One region of the Clostridium sp. JNZ J1-5 genome, then DNA from elsewhere that is predicted to be linked to it. Evidence: riboswitches for the same ligand, from Rfam matches in the RefSeq annotation. Region 1 holds a riboswitch; the other holds the start of a gene.
What was found. A riboswitch is a leader RNA that binds a small molecule or an ion and turns the genes downstream of it on or off. The one in region 1 is predicted to bind cyclic di-GMP.

Region 1 (8,277 bases):
ATTTTAACTCTTCTGGCGTACTCTTTGCATATCCAAGCCCCACATATCCATCTATAATATGGATATCCTTTTCATCTATATTAATTTCTTTATCTGTATAGGCTGAGCTCTCTTTAGATATCTTTAATACTTGCTTTATAAAATAATCTTTATCATCGGATATATTGAATCCTACAATTTTTGTCTTTGGTAAAAATAATTCTTGTCCTATTTTTAATCCTGTGTATGTTCCTCCTGATCCCACTGCTGTCACTATATAATCAAAATTTATATTACTTTCTCTGCACTGCTTACTTATTTCCTCACAGCTTTTTATATACCCAAAGTTACCTATTCCAAAAGAGGCACCTGTAGGAATTACATATGCTTTTCTACCTTCCTTATCTAACTCTTCTTTTAACTCTTTTAATATATAGTCTAATTCTTTTTCATACTCTTCACTAGGAATATAATGAATTTGAGCTCCTGCTAATTTATCCAAAAATAAATTGGCTTCTATTTTTGGATCTTCTGTTTTCTTTAATACAAGGTGGCATTGAAGTCCATACTTTGAAGCTATAAAAGCAGTAGCTCTACAATGATTTGATTGGAGCCCTCCACATGTAATTAATGTATCATATCCATTATCTAATGCATGTGCAAGTGCAAATTCAAGTTTTCTAATTTTGTTTCCCCCAACAACCCCTCCAGTTAAATCATCTCTTTTTAAATAAATTTCTGGCCCATTAAGAGCTTCACTTAATCTATCTAATTTTTGTATAGGTGTTGGTAAAAATCCTAATTCTTCTCTTCTTGGATATTTAAACATTTCATCTCCTCCAGTTTAATGATTTATAGTATCATATTGGCAACATTATACTAACTTCATTTTATTCTATAACAATAATATATACAACGTTATTAATTTTCTAAGTATTCTTCAAGGACTAAATTTCTATTTTTAATCTCATTAGCAGCTTCTTTACCAACATATCTAATATGCCAAGGTTCATAATTGTATCCTGTTATACGCTCTTTTTCTTTAGGGTATCTTATTATAAATCCGAATTTATCTGCATTGCTCTTAAGCCACTTCCCCTCTTTACTCTTTCCAAAATTTCCTCCACCAGTTTTATTTGTTATATCCATGGCAAGCCCTGTTTGATGCTCACTATGGCCTGGTGATGCTACATATTTATCTGCCTCTTCTCTTCCCACTCTCTCAATTCTCTGATTATATGTCTCAACTTGAGATCTGTAAGAACGATACCCTGAAAGCCCATATATAAAAATTTCATCTTTTTTTGCTTCTTTAAACATATCTTCCAAGGCTTTTGCTGCATCTTTTCTCATTTTCTTTTCTTCATTAGTCATATGGCTAGAAAATTTAATATTAGGTACTATCAAATCATTAGGTATATAATCTTTAGGCAGATAATATCTTCTGTTCACTAACACTAATATATCATTATAACTCTTAACGCACTCTTTTAAGTCACTATCTTTATTTGGATTAAATAATATAAAAGATGTTATTATTACAATAGCTATAAAAATAAATAATAGCTTTTTAACTAACCTTCTCAAAACACTTCCTCCTCATATCCATATAAATATGTTAATTACATATCTTGAAATTTTAGTATTAAATTTATTATATAACCTCAATCTTACTAATCATTAAATAAATTCTTACATATTTATTAAGAACCAGAGTTGGGTATTTTTATCTAAATTTTAAATATTAACTCTTTAAAAATTATCACTTATTAAGATGGATTTAATAAAAAAGTTAGGAATATAACTTCCTAACTCTTTAAAAACAATTTTTCGAATTCGTCACTTGGTATTGGCCTGCTAAAATAATATCCTTGCACATAGTCACATTTATGTCTTTTCAGAAAATTAATATCCTCTTCTGTTTCAACGCCCTCTGCAGTTACCTTTAATTCAAGAGCGTGTGCCATCTTTATTATGAATGCAGCTATTTCCTTGTTATGTTCACTAAGTGCAAGATTCCTTATAAATGATTGATCAATTTTCAGTATATCAATTGAAATTTGGTTGAGATAACTTAATGCTGAATATCCTGTGCCAAAGTCATCCATAGCTATATTTACTCCTAGCTCTTTTAGATTATTTAGCATATCATTGGTTTTATCAATATTCTTTATTGCTATGCTTTCAGTTATTTCTAACTCTAAATATTTTGCTTCTAGGTTAGTCTCTTTCAATATTTCAACTAATTTCTCATACAAATCCTTTTGTTGTAATTGTCTTGCTGATATGTTTACCGCCATCTTAATTGGCTTATATCCAGCATCCTGCCAAGCCTTGTTTTGTGCACAAGCCCTGCGGAGTACCCATTCCCCTATAGGCACAATAAGTCCTGTTTCTTCAGCTATTGATATAAATTTTGCTGGTGGTATTAACCCTAGCTCTGGATGATCCCACCTTATTAAAGCTTCAACTCCTGTAACTTTACCTTCTTGTATATCTATCTTAGGCTGGTAATATACAACTAATTCCTCTCTTTCAATAGCATTTCTTAGGTTGTTTGCGAAATAAAAATTATCATATATTACATTCTTCATACTCTGAGTAAATACTCTATAGTTATCTCTACCAGAATCTTTAGCTTTATACATAGCTATTTCAGCATTTTTCATTAACGTCCTTACATCTGTTCCATCAAAAGGATATACACTTATTCCTAAACTTACAGTAGTATATAGCTCGTATCCATCAATAATTATGGGCTGTCTAAACTCGCTTACTATCTTCTCAGCAATAGCTTTTATCTTTCCTTTATCGGTAACCTTAGGTAATATAACTAAAAATTCATCTCCACCTGCTCGAGCAATAAAATCACTTTTATCTAAAATAAACTTTAATCTTTCTGTAATATTCTCTAGAAGCTTATCCCCTATGAAATGTCCTAAAGTATCATTAATACACTTAAATCTATCAAAATCTAAAAACAAAATTCCTACCATATCATTATTTAAAGATGCATTAATTAACGAGTTATTCAAATAGTCATTACATAAAGTACGATTTGGCAATCCTGTAAGCATATCATGATATGCCATACGAATAATTTTTTCATCAGCAAGTTTTTTTTCTGTAATGTCCTGTACCATTGAATAAATTAAATCTTCTCCCTTATACTTTATACTTCCCCAATATACTTCAACATCTCTTATTTCTCCGCTGGCTAATTTGTGTTTGAAATTAAAAACTTTATTTTTTTTAGAATTATCAGTACTAATCTCATTAAACATTTCTGGTGTAATAGAGAGATTAATATCATTTATATTCATGGATAATAGACTCTCTTTAGAATAACCATAGTAATTACATGCTGCAGAATTTGCGTCTACTATATTTCCGGTTTGGGGACAAATTAAAAATATAGAAAAATAATTTTTTTGGAATAGGCTACGGTATATATCTTCTTTCTCTATAAAAATTTTATGTCTAAATAAATATGCATGTACTAAAACTAAGGCTACCGCAATAAGGCCTATTATCCAATCAGGTGAAAATCCTAAAGCCCACATATTTTATCCTTTCTATTTACACTTAATAATTCTCCTCATTATTCTAGACGAAATTGATTTACTATATCTTGAAGTTCACTAGCAAGCTTACTTAAATCATTAGTATGAGAAGATACCTCTTCCATGGCAGCTAATTGCTCCTCTGTAGATGCTGAAACTTCTTGAGTTGCTGCTGAAGTTTCTTCTGTTGCAGCAGTTATATTCCCTATAACATTTACAATCTCATCCTTTTTCACTGCCATTTCATCACTATATTTTTTTAGTTCTTGTGTCATATCTATTAATGATTTTATAGAATTCGATATATAACTAAATATACTCTCAGTTTCCTCCACTGCTTTATCCTGTTCTATTATGATAGCTTTAGCACTATCCATAGATTCTACAGCTGATTTTGATTGAATTTGCACTCCTGATATTAATTCTTTTATTTGAGTAGCTGCCTTTGAAGATTCCTCTGATAGCTTTCTTACTTCCTCGGCAACCACCGCAAAACCTCTTCCATGTTCACCTGCTCTTGCCGCCTCTATGGATGCATTTAATGATAAAAGATTTGTCTGTTGTGCTATTTGTTCTATTGTAGAAGTTATTATACCTATCTCTTCTGAGCTTTTATCTACTTTTTCTATGATCTCACCAACTCTATATGCAGCAATACCGCTTTCTTTTGATTTTTCAGTTAGTACTTTTACTGCCTTTAATCCATTATCACTGAGTTTATTTGTTTCATCAGATATATCTTTCATGTTATTTGTAGATTTTGATACAATCTCAATTTTATCGGCTAATTCATTTACTACTTCAGAACCATATTGAGTGTCTCTAGCCTCTTCATCCATGCCTTTAGCTACCTCTTCCATTGTTCTAGATATTTCAGAAGAAACCATAGCTGTTTTTTCAGTAATATCTGATAAGGATTTTGAGGATTCAAAAACAGTACTAGTAGAATTTTTGACCTTTTTAATTAAAGCTGCTATATTGTCAACCATACCATTGTAACTATTACCTATTTCCCCAAATTCATCTTTTGAATTTATCTTAACCTTAGCAGTTAAGTCTCCCTCTGAAGCCTTCCCAAATGCTTCTTTTAATTTATTTAATGGCCCTGATATACTTCTTTCAAGTAAAATGGCTATAAATATTCCCACTAGAGCGCATATAGCTATAATTAATAGGGTAAACTTCATTATTACATTTGTATCACTTACCAGTTCGGTATCCTCCATGATAGCCATAAGCTTCCATCCGGTTCTATTGTTTGTATGAAAAGTTAGAAACTTCTGTTTACCTCCATATGTATACTTTTCAAATCCACTTTCTTTAGATTTTACACTTGTCCAAAACTGCTCCTTAGTAATAGTATCTTTGCCTAAAAGGTTAGTATCCCTATGAGCAATCATAGTTCCATTTTTATCTGTTAAAACTACATAACCTGCTTTTCCAATAACGCTATTAATTATGTTATCTGTCATTTCTTTAAGTTCAATATCAATAGCCATAACCCCTACAACTTTTCCATCTACAACTACAGCTTTTGATTCAGTTACTATAGTCTTTTTAGTGTTTTCATCTATATATGTATTACTCCATACAACCTTTCCCTTTTGGCTTACAGCATCTTTATACCAAGCTTTTTCTGTTGGATTATAGTCTTTAGGTAAGTTTGGTACTGGATAAGCATACATTTTACCACTTGATGAAGCAAAGTAAGCAACTAATAGATTTTCATTTGAATTCTTTATATTTTTTAAAAGTTCTATACTCATATCAAGTTCATTTTTACCTACTGATACGTTTCCTTGTGCAGCTTCAATTTTCCCAAAACTAGCTGATGAAGCTAAAAATTCTAGTTGATTTTCTAATCCTCCTAAAAATTTAGTTATAGATCTATCAACTTCTTGAAGTGTTTGTCCAGAAGTTACTATAAGTTTATTCTGTAAAATAGTATAAGATTTTTTATAACAAACATATCCAAGAATAATTAACGGCAGCACAATAGATATTATAGAAACCGCTATTAATCTGTTTCTAACACTCCCGGTGAATGACTTAAAATTCTTTTTTCCCTTATTATTCTTCATCTGTTTCACTCCCTATAATTTTTTAATAAATAAAAAAATGCCAAAGACACTTCTAATTTACCAGTGCCTTTGACATAGTTATCCACAAAACTTTCTATAATTATTTTTGTAAATACTTCGGCAACCTGGCAGTCATAGAATTTTTATTCCTTAGACCCATAGCTTTGCGTCTCTACCTTTCGATAGATTTGCTATTATCGATATTTTTAATACATCTTTGCTTATATAAAACTTAATTTTTACTTTTTATTCTTCAAAATATGTATATTACTATAGTTTCAATACCTAGTAACAAATATATCCCCCTACATGCCATAAGTAGGTAATTATCATAATTACTAACATATAATAGCATTTTTCTACATAAATGTAAACCATCTTTTAAATTAAATTACATTTTTACACAAAATTTAAAAGTATTATGCTATCAAATAAAAAATCAAGACTTCTCCTATGAAGAGAAGCCTTAAAGCCTTAATTTATTTTTTTAATAGATTTTAAATTCAATACTTATCCATAGTAAGATGAAATTTAATTATAAGATTATGTTAGAAATAAAACAGCTCTTAAAACTTCAAAATAATCCTTTGTATTAAATGATATTACCTTAGGAGAAGCTAATTTTGCTCCTGGATAAAAAGAAAATCTATAGGCTTTTGTATGTGATACATATCCAATCTCTAATTCAAATTCTTCTGGAAGTTGTAATTTGCAAAGATTCAAATCTCCACTTAATGCATTCTCTACTTCTTTTTCTATCATTTCAACAGCTAAGTCTGGGTGAATGCTTATAGTAGATGCTCCTACCCCTTCATTTACAGCCACAGTCTTAATATTCTTATTTAACAACTTTATATTTTCACAAAGTCCTTTATCTCCGCTAACGAAAGCACATGGAACTCCAACATATGCTGCTGCATATGCGTGAAGAGTAAATTCACTTGCATATTCTCCATTGATTTTAATGTAATCTACATCATAAGGATTCATAGTATGAGCCAATGGATTTTCATTAGAACCTCCCCATGAATGATAACCTGTAAATAATACTGCATCAAAAGTATTGTCTAACTGTTGCACCATAGAGAAAGGGTGTCCAGCCCATCCTCTAATTATCTTAACATTTTTCGGAAGCAAGGAAGGATTTAGGTTTCTTCCACTGTCATGTGCATCCTTAATTAATATCTCTTTTGCTCCAGCTTTTATTGCTCCATTACATGCTGCTCTTACTTCTCTATTCATTTGATCAGCAAACTTGTTATAATCAGCCTTAGACTTTTCAGTTTCATCCCAGCTGGTAATGCCTGTTGTACCTTCAATATCTGCACTAATAAATACTTTCATTTATATATTTCCTCCTTTTCATATGTGAATCTATTATTTCTAATAACTTTTCCTGGCAGACAACCTTTGACTAAATTACCTTCTCTTACTACAATCTTACCATTTACAATTACATAATGAATTCCTTTTGGCTTTTCATCTGGTTCTCCTCTGTCTGGAAATTCTGCTTTGTCTTCTATTTTATTAATATCAAAAATAACAATATCTGCGTCAGCTCCTGCAGTCATCCTTCCTTTTTCCGTAAGTCCTATTGTGTTAGCTGGAAGCAGAGTACATTTTTCTATTGCTTTAAGAAGTGATATACTTTTTTGTTCTCTAACCATTTTTCTGAAAAATCGTGGAAAGGTACCTGCGTTCTGCGGATGCCCTTCTTTAGCGTTACCTGTAGGACTTGGACCTGTATCAGAAGATACCATTATATAATCCTTTAATAAAGCTTCATATATTTCATTTTCAACTCCAGTAAAACAAATTACGCTGTCATTTTTATAGAAGTTTCTTAATTCCTTATATATTTCAGGTGTTAATCTCTTGCCCTTATATTTCCCAGTAGACGCAAGTAAATCTTCTAACTTCCATCCAAATCTCTCCATATAATCCTGATCATAAATAGTACTCCCTATAAAAGTTGCAAAGGCGGTATACATTCCGCTATCTGCAGATACTTTAATGCCTCTTTCTCTAGCCTTATCTACTATCTCAAGAGCTTCCGTCATAAGTCCCATTCCATACTGATATACAAAGTGAGAAATCAGTACATGAGCTCCTGTAACTTCTGCTATCCTTACAGCTTCTATTAATGATGTTAAATCTCCTGGCATATTTAGATTTGTGTGTATTGGTATGATCATTTTATATTTTGCTACAATATTACTTAAGGTCATTATCTCATCTATTGATGATCCTGGAGCATATTCTAATCCAAAGGATAATCCTATTGCTCCATCTTCAATAGATTTCTCCAGCAACTTACACATATGAGTAATCTGATCTTTTGTTGCAGGAACATAAGGACTTTCTATTCCTACGGCTTTTCTTAAGGTAAAAGAATGCCCTACTAATTGTGCTTGATTTATAGGAAACCCATCTAAACTTTGCTCTTGAAAAAATTTTTTTAAATCCAAAGGGCTTAAGCCACAATTCCCCCCTACAGTTGTTGTAACTCCCTGAAGTGCAGAAAGCTCTGCACATTCAATATGACCATCTATATGCCCATGAATATCAATAAATCCAGGACATACTATCATACCTTCTGCGTCTATTTCAATCTTTCCACTTATTTCTTCATTAGTAATTATAGATATCTTCGT
Region 2 (8,277 bases), 1.5 Mb from region 1:
CAAATTTTTTATAGAAATTATCAAGTTCACTTATTGCAATTAGGCCGACAATAGCCCCATCCATACAATTATCATTAATGTAATCCACAATTTTCCTCATAATTAATGTGCCAATGTTTTTCTTTTGATATGATGGTGCAACCATTATATCTTGTATGTAAAAAACTGTTCCGCCATCTCCAATAATTCTTCCCAGTCCAATTATATTACCTTGGTCTTCCACACAAACACAGTAAATGGAATTATCCAATCCTTTTTGAATTTTGTCATGTTGTAATATCTTCCAACCAATGGAACTTCTTAATTGAATATATTCCTCAACCGATGGCTTTCTTTCAACTACCACAATATTATTCATATTTGAGTCCTCCCTCTATATCAAACACCCTGCCCATTATAACTGTGTTATAATATTTTCCATCTTTATGAATACGATCATTTATTAATAGTCCTTCCTCTGCAAACCCATACTTTTTATATAATTGAATTGCCTTTGTATTTGCTTGTACCACAGTTAATGAAATTTTTTTAATTCCCACATTATCTGCCCACATCAAAACATTTTCTAGTAGTACTTTACCAATTCCATAGCTCCAGTACTCCTTTGATATACATATTCCAAACTCTGCTTTATGTCTAAATCTGCTTAATTTACTTCCTTGGCAACGAGTAAATCCAACAATTTTACCTTCTACTTCTGCAACTAAAAATATAGTTTTTTCCGCTATTTAATCTTCATAAATAAGTTTTTCAAAATCTTTTGGCGTTAATAAATCTTCACCAGATTCCCTATCAAGATTTTCTGTTTCCCCATCAATTTTAACTCTTAATTTTGACAATTCAATTGCATCATATTTTGTTGGACAACGAAGTGTCCATGTTAGGCTTTTTCCTTCTATTATTTTGTTTTCTATAATCATATATTGCCTCCAGTAGTATTATTAATATTAAATTGTCCATGACATTATATATTCCATAAATCCAGAATCTTCATTGATCTGCTTCTTTCTAATCACAAAACCACAATTCCTATAAAAGTTAACTGCATCCATGTTTTCTTCATATACTCCCAATTCTAAACTTGAATATAGAGATTTACAATAATCCAACAGTTCTCTTCCTATGCCCTGTCCTTGGTAATCTTTTAAAACAAATAATGCACCAATAAATGAATTGTTTATAATACTTATAAATGCTTTAATTATACCATCCTCTTTGTAAACAAAAGTTGTAGAAATTGGCATGTATTCCTCTTTAACAACATTATAATTTTTAATCCAATACTGCTCTGATATAAAACTATGAGCAGTAATATTAGTCTTTAACCATATATTCATAACTTCTTCTATTTCAAAGCTTTCTAGTTGCTTAATCATATTTTCTCCTTCTGTTTCCATATATCACATATTCAGCCTATGTTTATAAGCCAAATTTACTCATTGATTTTATACAAATATCATTCACACTAAATTACTATTACAAAACATCACATAATACCAGTAAACTTATTATAACAAAATTATGTAATTTTTACTAAATAGAAATATATCAATCTATATTGAAATTAAAATAACCTACTACTTATCATAAGCTAGCCTAAAACAAAAATAAAGAAATGGAGCAAAATAATGCTCCATTTCTTCATTTTTAACATAACTTAAATTACTATTAGGAAAATGAATAGTATCTATTTCCTCCTTGGCTTTTAGCTTTATACATTGCCCTATCTGCCTGTAATACTAGTTCATCAATATCATTTCCATCATTAGGTAGTATACTAATACCTATGCTTAAAGATATTTTTATTTGTTCTTCCTTACAATATAAAACTTTAGTATTATTAACAATTCTTGAGGCTATAGCTTTACAATCATTGTAATTTTTTATAAATGGTAATAATATTAAAAACTCATCTCCGCCAAGTCTAGCAACTATATCCCCTTTTCTAGTGGATTCTCTTAATATTTTAGCTACATGAATAAGAACCTCGTCCCCTTTTTTATGTCCATATGTATCATTTATATATTTAAATTTATCAACATCTATAAACATAAGACCTAAAAGAATATTATTTCTTTTAGCATTATTATAAAATTCATCTGCAATCTTATAAAACAATGTTCTATTTGCTACACCTGTTAGTCCATCATAATAAGCTAATTTATTAATAGTTCTTTCTTTTTCCTTTAATTCTTTATTTAAAATATATAATTTATTAACATATTTTTTTAATTGATTAATGCGTAAAAATTGATTAGTCACATCAATAAATTCAACAAGTATAAAGTTCAAATTCTCTTTATCTATTCTGCTTATCTTCAAATTTAAATTTTTATTACTATTTAGCAAATCTTTATGCATAGCTGCTGAAAAAAACATTTTTCTTCCATCATTAATTACACAATTCATTATCTCTCTAAAATAACCTTTATCTAGACTTGGAATAACATCATATATACAATTATTTATTACCTTTTCCTCAATAATATGAGTTAAATGCTCCATATGACTATTCCAAAATAAAATTTTTAAATCTTCATTTAATATTATTATTCCTTCATTTATATTGTTTAATATATCATATAAAATTCTATCCACAGAAATCATCTTCTATCTTATCTACTTTATTTAATAGCTCACTTAATGAACTTAAAGTAAGATTAATTATTATAGCTCCTGCTATTTCTGAGCCGTCTATTTTGAAGGTTATATATAACATTAAAAGATGAGTAAACTCTTTACTCTTTATATTTTTTTCAAAATCTATTTTATTAAATATTTTTACTTCTGGCAAAGTATAACTTAATTTTATTTTTAGATAATTTCCTATTTCACCTATAACTGAGTTTAATATTATATTTCCAATTTCCTTTATAATATCGAAATCTACATCTGTAAAATTCATATTGCCTAATTGGTTTTCATCATTTTCATTTAAACACAAGTTTATAAATGTTCTCATTTTATCAGCTGGGAATATCAAATTTGCCCTTCCTCTTAGTTCATCTTTAAATGATATAGAGGATACCATTATATTTCCCTGTACTGCCTTTGGAAGATAATTATCCATGTCTATTATTTTTTCATTTAAATCTAAAATCTCCAAATTAGGCACATTTAATAATATTTTTTTATTAATTATTTCAGACAGTATACTTGCTGATTTACCTACACTTATATTAAATAATTCTTTTAATATGTCTTCTCTTTCTACTCTATATTCCATTTTCACTATTCCTTATTATTTCACATACAGATTTTGCTTTTTCTTCAGTAAAAGGCTTGTTTATAAATGCCATTACCCCATATGAATCTATTTCTTCCTTTATACTTTTCTGAACATCTGCAGAAACTACAATTATTTTTGCATTAGGATCATATTCATTTATTTGTTTTATTAGCTCTTCTCCATTTAATTTAGGCATCAATAAATCCACAAATGTATAATTTGGCTTAATACTTTTGAATTTTTCTAAGCCTTCTTCTCCGTCCTTTGCAAAATAAGTATTTACATTATCCAAATATTTCACAATTAAGTTAGCTATTACTCTTTGGGAAAAAGCAGAATCGTCAATAATTAAAATATTCATTTTAACTATACCTCCTATTTAATTATGGAATAAGTTATTCTGTATAAAATAAAAAACCTATATTCATAAAAAATATGAATATAGGGTGGGTTGCATCAATAACTCCATACATATCAGATGCCCAAATTAAATATGTACTTCACAGTTCCCCTTATATTTTAAATCAATCTAAATTACAACAGTTAAATATTATCATTTAATAAAAGTTGTTGCAATAGTTATCTATCTTAAATTCGCACATTCTTCTAAAGCTAGTCCTAACATCTTTGTAATCTAGAAGTTTTTCTTTATATTCCGGTGATGGTAAAACTAATTTCAATCTATTCATTTTATACCTCCAAATTATATTAAAAATCCTCACTTCATTTTTTACTGCCACAGCTCACTATAAGAAGAATGGTGATTTGGTGTATATTATTTTCATTTATTATATTAATTGCATTCCTAAAGATTTCTATGATTATATTTAAATCTTCAAGTTCTGGTTTCCTGATTTTCATATCACTACTCCCTATCATTGTATAAATACTATTTGTTGCATAATAAAATACTGTTGTGGCGTAACATAAGAAAGATATGACAAAACTGAATATGAAATTATGTTACATCAAATATACAAATTGAAATTTAAGTGAGACTCCAAATTTTATATTTGGCCAGTCGAACTTACACCTGCGTAATGAAATGGAGTAGGTGTTTCATTTATAAATAACGATAAAAAACTTGATATATAGGCATTTATAGTATCATAAACTAAAAGAAACTCCTACTTCGCTACTCTACGTAGGAGTAAGTTCCGCTAGCTAAATCAAAGATTTAGAGCGTCACTTAAATTACTATTTATTAAGTTAATTTACATCTTTTCTATGTTGCATTAAAAGAATATTATGAAGAAATTTAATCAATCAGTAATCCCATTAGTAAAGAATCATAGAATTCGTCATTAATTAAAAAATCTGATATAAATTTGCAACATATATACGAGAATTATCTCCCCATGGATGATATCCCGTACCAATATACTTATACCCATACTTTTCATAATATCAGATAGGATTTGTTATAATAAGAAAATCACGACGCAAGAATGTTTTTTTATTAATGAGTATAATCGATAATATTTATATTATTACCTAATCTTTTTTCAATTGATTCCTTCATTCTTTCTGCATAAGGGCAAGCGAATCCTATAGGAGTTCCTTTTTTAATACAGGAAGCTAATACAATAGTGTCAGCACCTCTTTTTACCATTTCAGCAGCTCTTGTTACTGCTTTTTTTCCAGGACAGCCACCACAAGTATTTACGCCAATTACCTCAATATCTCCTTCAATTCCATCAAAAGCAAGTTTTTTATCTCGCATAACCCTAAAACAAGTAGTACCAGGGCACATATCTTCTGTTTGCATACATCTAATAAGCCCAACTTTCATACTTTTTACCCCCTATTTATTTTTATTTTTCAAACACTAAACCAAAATGATAAGGTAGAAGTTCAATCCGCTTCTCTAAAGTAAATCCTACTTTTGACGCCCATTCTATTATAGTTTCAGATTTAGGCCTAATTTCCATTGATGGTCCTCTTGGAGTTTCTTCATGTCTCCAATGTATAACTCCTATTTTGCCATTCTTATTTAAGACATCATAAACACTTTGAAGCAAATCTAGTGGATTCTCACAATGGAGGATATTAAATAATGTTATATAATCAATTTCAGTTTTATATTTTTTTAATTCTTCTATAGTGCTCTCTGTAGATATATCACCGTGAATTAAGTAAACATTTTGAATATGATTAGCTTGTATCTTGCTTGTACAACTTTCTACCATTTTTTCATCAACATCTATGCCAATAACATTCATACTTACAAGCTTAGCAGCTGGTATTAAAAATGTTCCGTAGCCACATCCTATATCAATTAAAGTTCTTATATTTTTTTCTACACCCATTTGTTTAAGAGTATCTACTGGGTTAAAAAATGATTGCCATAACTCTTCTGACGGCATTCCTGATTCCCTATATTTCATTAAAATCATCTCCTTCTTTAGTTTGCCCAACTAAAATTTGTTTGAGTTTTTATATACTGCTACATAGCATAAAGCTATCATGTATTAATACCATGCAACACCAATCAATGCATGTATTTCTATTATAACAAAATTATATACTAACTTTGATTGAAAATTATATTAAAGAAAACAATGAAATAAATATCTATAACAAATATAATCGAATACTTAATAAAAAAAATCTGTAAAAAATAAAACACATACCTTTTAGATAGTGTTTTCAATACTGGCCTTTTCAAGAGCAACCATATATTTATTTCTTTCTTCCATTTTTATAACGGTTATTGGGTATCCATTTCTTATAAGAATTAAATTCATAAATAAGCCTATAGTAAATTATGCTTTATAAAAACTTTACTACTGTTAAACTATGTTAAACATTTTAAGTCCAATAAATATAATTGCACTATCTGCCATTATGTGAACTATCCAAGAATTTATAAAGTTTTCTGACTTAGTATCAAGCCAGTTAAATATAAATCCTACAGCTATAAGCCCTAACAGGGCCAATCCTATTATCCATATGTTAAACCAAGTTTTAAAAATAGCAATATGATAAAGTCCAAAAAGTATAGAAGAATAGACATAAGCTATCTTTTTATATTTTAGTTTATATAAATTCAAAAATATGAACCCTCTAAAGAAAAACTCTTCTAAAAAAGAATTTCCAAAAGTAATATAAGCTCCTATAAAAGCAAAATTTGCTGGAGTAATGTTAGACTTGTTTTGTAATTCTTTTGATATGCTCTGAAAATCTATAAAGTGACCTAAAAAATAATAAGCTATTAATATAATTAAAAATGAGCTTATTCCAAATAGGCATCCTAATTTCAAATGTTTTTTATCTATTTTTTTAATATTTATAGCTTTAGTTAAACTATTATTTTCAAATAAATTTATATACATATACGGTATCATAGTAAATAATATAATTTTTGATACTGTTTTTAACGCATAGTTTACCTGAAGAAATTGTTCAACAAAATATAATACTATGCATGCAACTACTGAGCTAATTATTACGTATCTTATTCTCATTTTTCACCTATCCTAATTGATAATTTATTATAATATATTTTGTCATGCTGTAATATCTTCCAACCAACAAAATTTTTTATCAGTCACAATTTGAATAATACGATCTTACCATCTTAAAAATAATAATTACTTAAACAAATCCATTTCAAATTCAATTTCGTGTTTTAAAGGTATATTAAAATCCCCAAGTAAAGGGATTGATGGTTTTAATTCTCTCGAAGTATCCAATGCATTACGATATATATTTACCATATCAAATCCTCGTTTTTGATAAAAACGTATAGCATTTATATTATCATTTGTTGTAATCAATTTTATTTTCGTACATTTCTTCTCACTTGCTATTTCAATAATTTTATTTACAAGATTAGTGCCAATTCCTTGATTTTCCTTCAAACTGTCTAAAGACATAATTTCACATTCATTGCTCTTAATTGTATATGTAATTAATCCAATAATGGTTTCTTTATCATATATAACAAAACCGTCCAATTTTGTCATATCAACTAATTCTCCTCTAATTACCATATCAGTGGAAAACCAATGGGAACTAATAAAATCATTAATTTGTTTCCTGTTTTCAGGCGATATTATTCTTATATCCATGTTCCTATTACCCTTTCATAAATATTATCTGTTTCCTCATATTTTACTATCGCTTATTAAGTAAAAAAGATTGCATATATTTTTATCATTTAGTTTAACAAAATACAAAATAATACATGCATTTCTATTATAACAGAATTATATATCTATTTGGATTGAAAATTATATTAAAGAAAACAATGAAAAAGTCTGTAAAAAAATAAAACACATACCCACAAAGGTAGTGTTTTCAATATGCGACTAAGTCTATAAGCCGAGTTCTGTATTTGACGATCATCTATCTAGGCTCATTGTTACCAATGGGCTCAAGCGATCTTACCCGAAGACAGGACGGGCAGCCCCATATGTCTTCCTATTCGATCTTGCTCCAGGTGGGGTTTACATAGCCGCAAAGTCGCCATTGCGCTGGTGAGCTCTTACCTCGCCTTTCCACCCTTACCCTTCATAAGAAGGGCGGTATATCTCTGTTGCACTTTCCTTAGAGTTGCCTCCACTGGGTATTACCCAGCACCCTGCCCTATGGAGCTCGGACTTTCCTCTCCTGCACATTGTGCAGCAGCGATCATCTGGCTTACTCGCAGATTTTATATTAACACATTATTTTATAAAAATCAAATTTATTTTAATTCCATGCTAAGAAATGATTCCCTATACAATTTGCTATTTAGGTAAGAACTAATAGGTAATAGGTAAAAAGTAAGAGTTTATGAAAAAATTCAGCAAGGCTGAATTTTCACCACAACTATTATTTCTTAGCTCTTACCTCATGACTTCCCCTTAAATTATCTTATATGGATCCTTTAAGCTTTCTGATATAATAACAGTATTATCATATCCTAATCCCCTTATTTTGTCCTGCAAGACTTTTCCCATCAACTTAAATACTGGCCATTCTGTTCCGAAGTGTCCTGCATCAATTATTCCAATTCCATCTTCTGAATAATCGCTAACATAGTGATAAGTAGTATCCCCTGT

Region 2: linked by a shared signal. The riboswitch ahead of ACWW38_RS02170 (response regulator) and the one ahead of ACWW38_RS12175 (methyl-accepting chemotaxis protein) in region 1 are both predicted to bind cyclic di-GMP.

What each region holds. Positions count from the first base shown of each region.
Region 1 covers NZ_CM132773.1:2,522,261-2,530,537, reverse strand. The annotation lists gene ACWW38_RS12190 (D-cysteine desulfhydrase family protein) at 1-808, opposite strand, end outside; gene ACWW38_RS12185 (M15 family metallopeptidase) at 901-1,566, opposite strand; gene ACWW38_RS12180 (sensor domain-containing protein) at 1,788-3,542, opposite strand; gene ACWW38_RS12175 (methyl-accepting chemotaxis protein) at 3,581-5,623, opposite strand; cyclic di-GMP riboswitch class I at 5,740-5,826, opposite strand; gene ACWW38_RS12170 (M55 family metallopeptidase) at 6,167-6,967, opposite strand; gene ACWW38_RS12165 (N-acyl-D-amino-acid deacylase family protein) at 6,964-8,277, opposite strand, start outside.
Region 2 covers NZ_CM132773.1:429,424-437,700, forward strand. The annotation lists gene ACWW38_RS02145 (GNAT family N-acetyltransferase) at 1-358, opposite strand, end outside; partial or broken gene ACWW38_RS02150 (N-acetyltransferase family protein) at 351-920, opposite strand; gene ACWW38_RS02155 (N-acetyltransferase) at 948-1,376, opposite strand; gene ACWW38_RS02160 (diguanylate cyclase domain-containing protein) at 1,669-2,598, opposite strand; gene ACWW38_RS02165 (chemotaxis protein CheC) at 2,591-3,226, opposite strand; gene ACWW38_RS02170 (response regulator) at 3,216-3,590, opposite strand; cyclic di-GMP riboswitch class II at 3,667-3,749, opposite strand; gene ACWW38_RS02175 (hypothetical protein) at 3,787-3,918, opposite strand; gene ACWW38_RS02180 (hypothetical protein) at 3,953-4,090, opposite strand; gene ACWW38_RS02185 (CGGC domain-containing protein) at 4,689-5,021, opposite strand; gene ACWW38_RS02190 (class I SAM-dependent methyltransferase) at 5,044-5,616, opposite strand; gene ACWW38_RS02195 (CPBP family intramembrane glutamic endopeptidase) at 6,022-6,696, opposite strand; gene ACWW38_RS02200 (GNAT family N-acetyltransferase) at 6,823-7,197, opposite strand; RNA gene rnpB (RNase P RNA component class A) at 7,536-7,880, opposite strand; gene ACWW38_RS02210 (Nif3-like dinuclear metal center hexameric protein) at 8,080-8,277, opposite strand, start outside.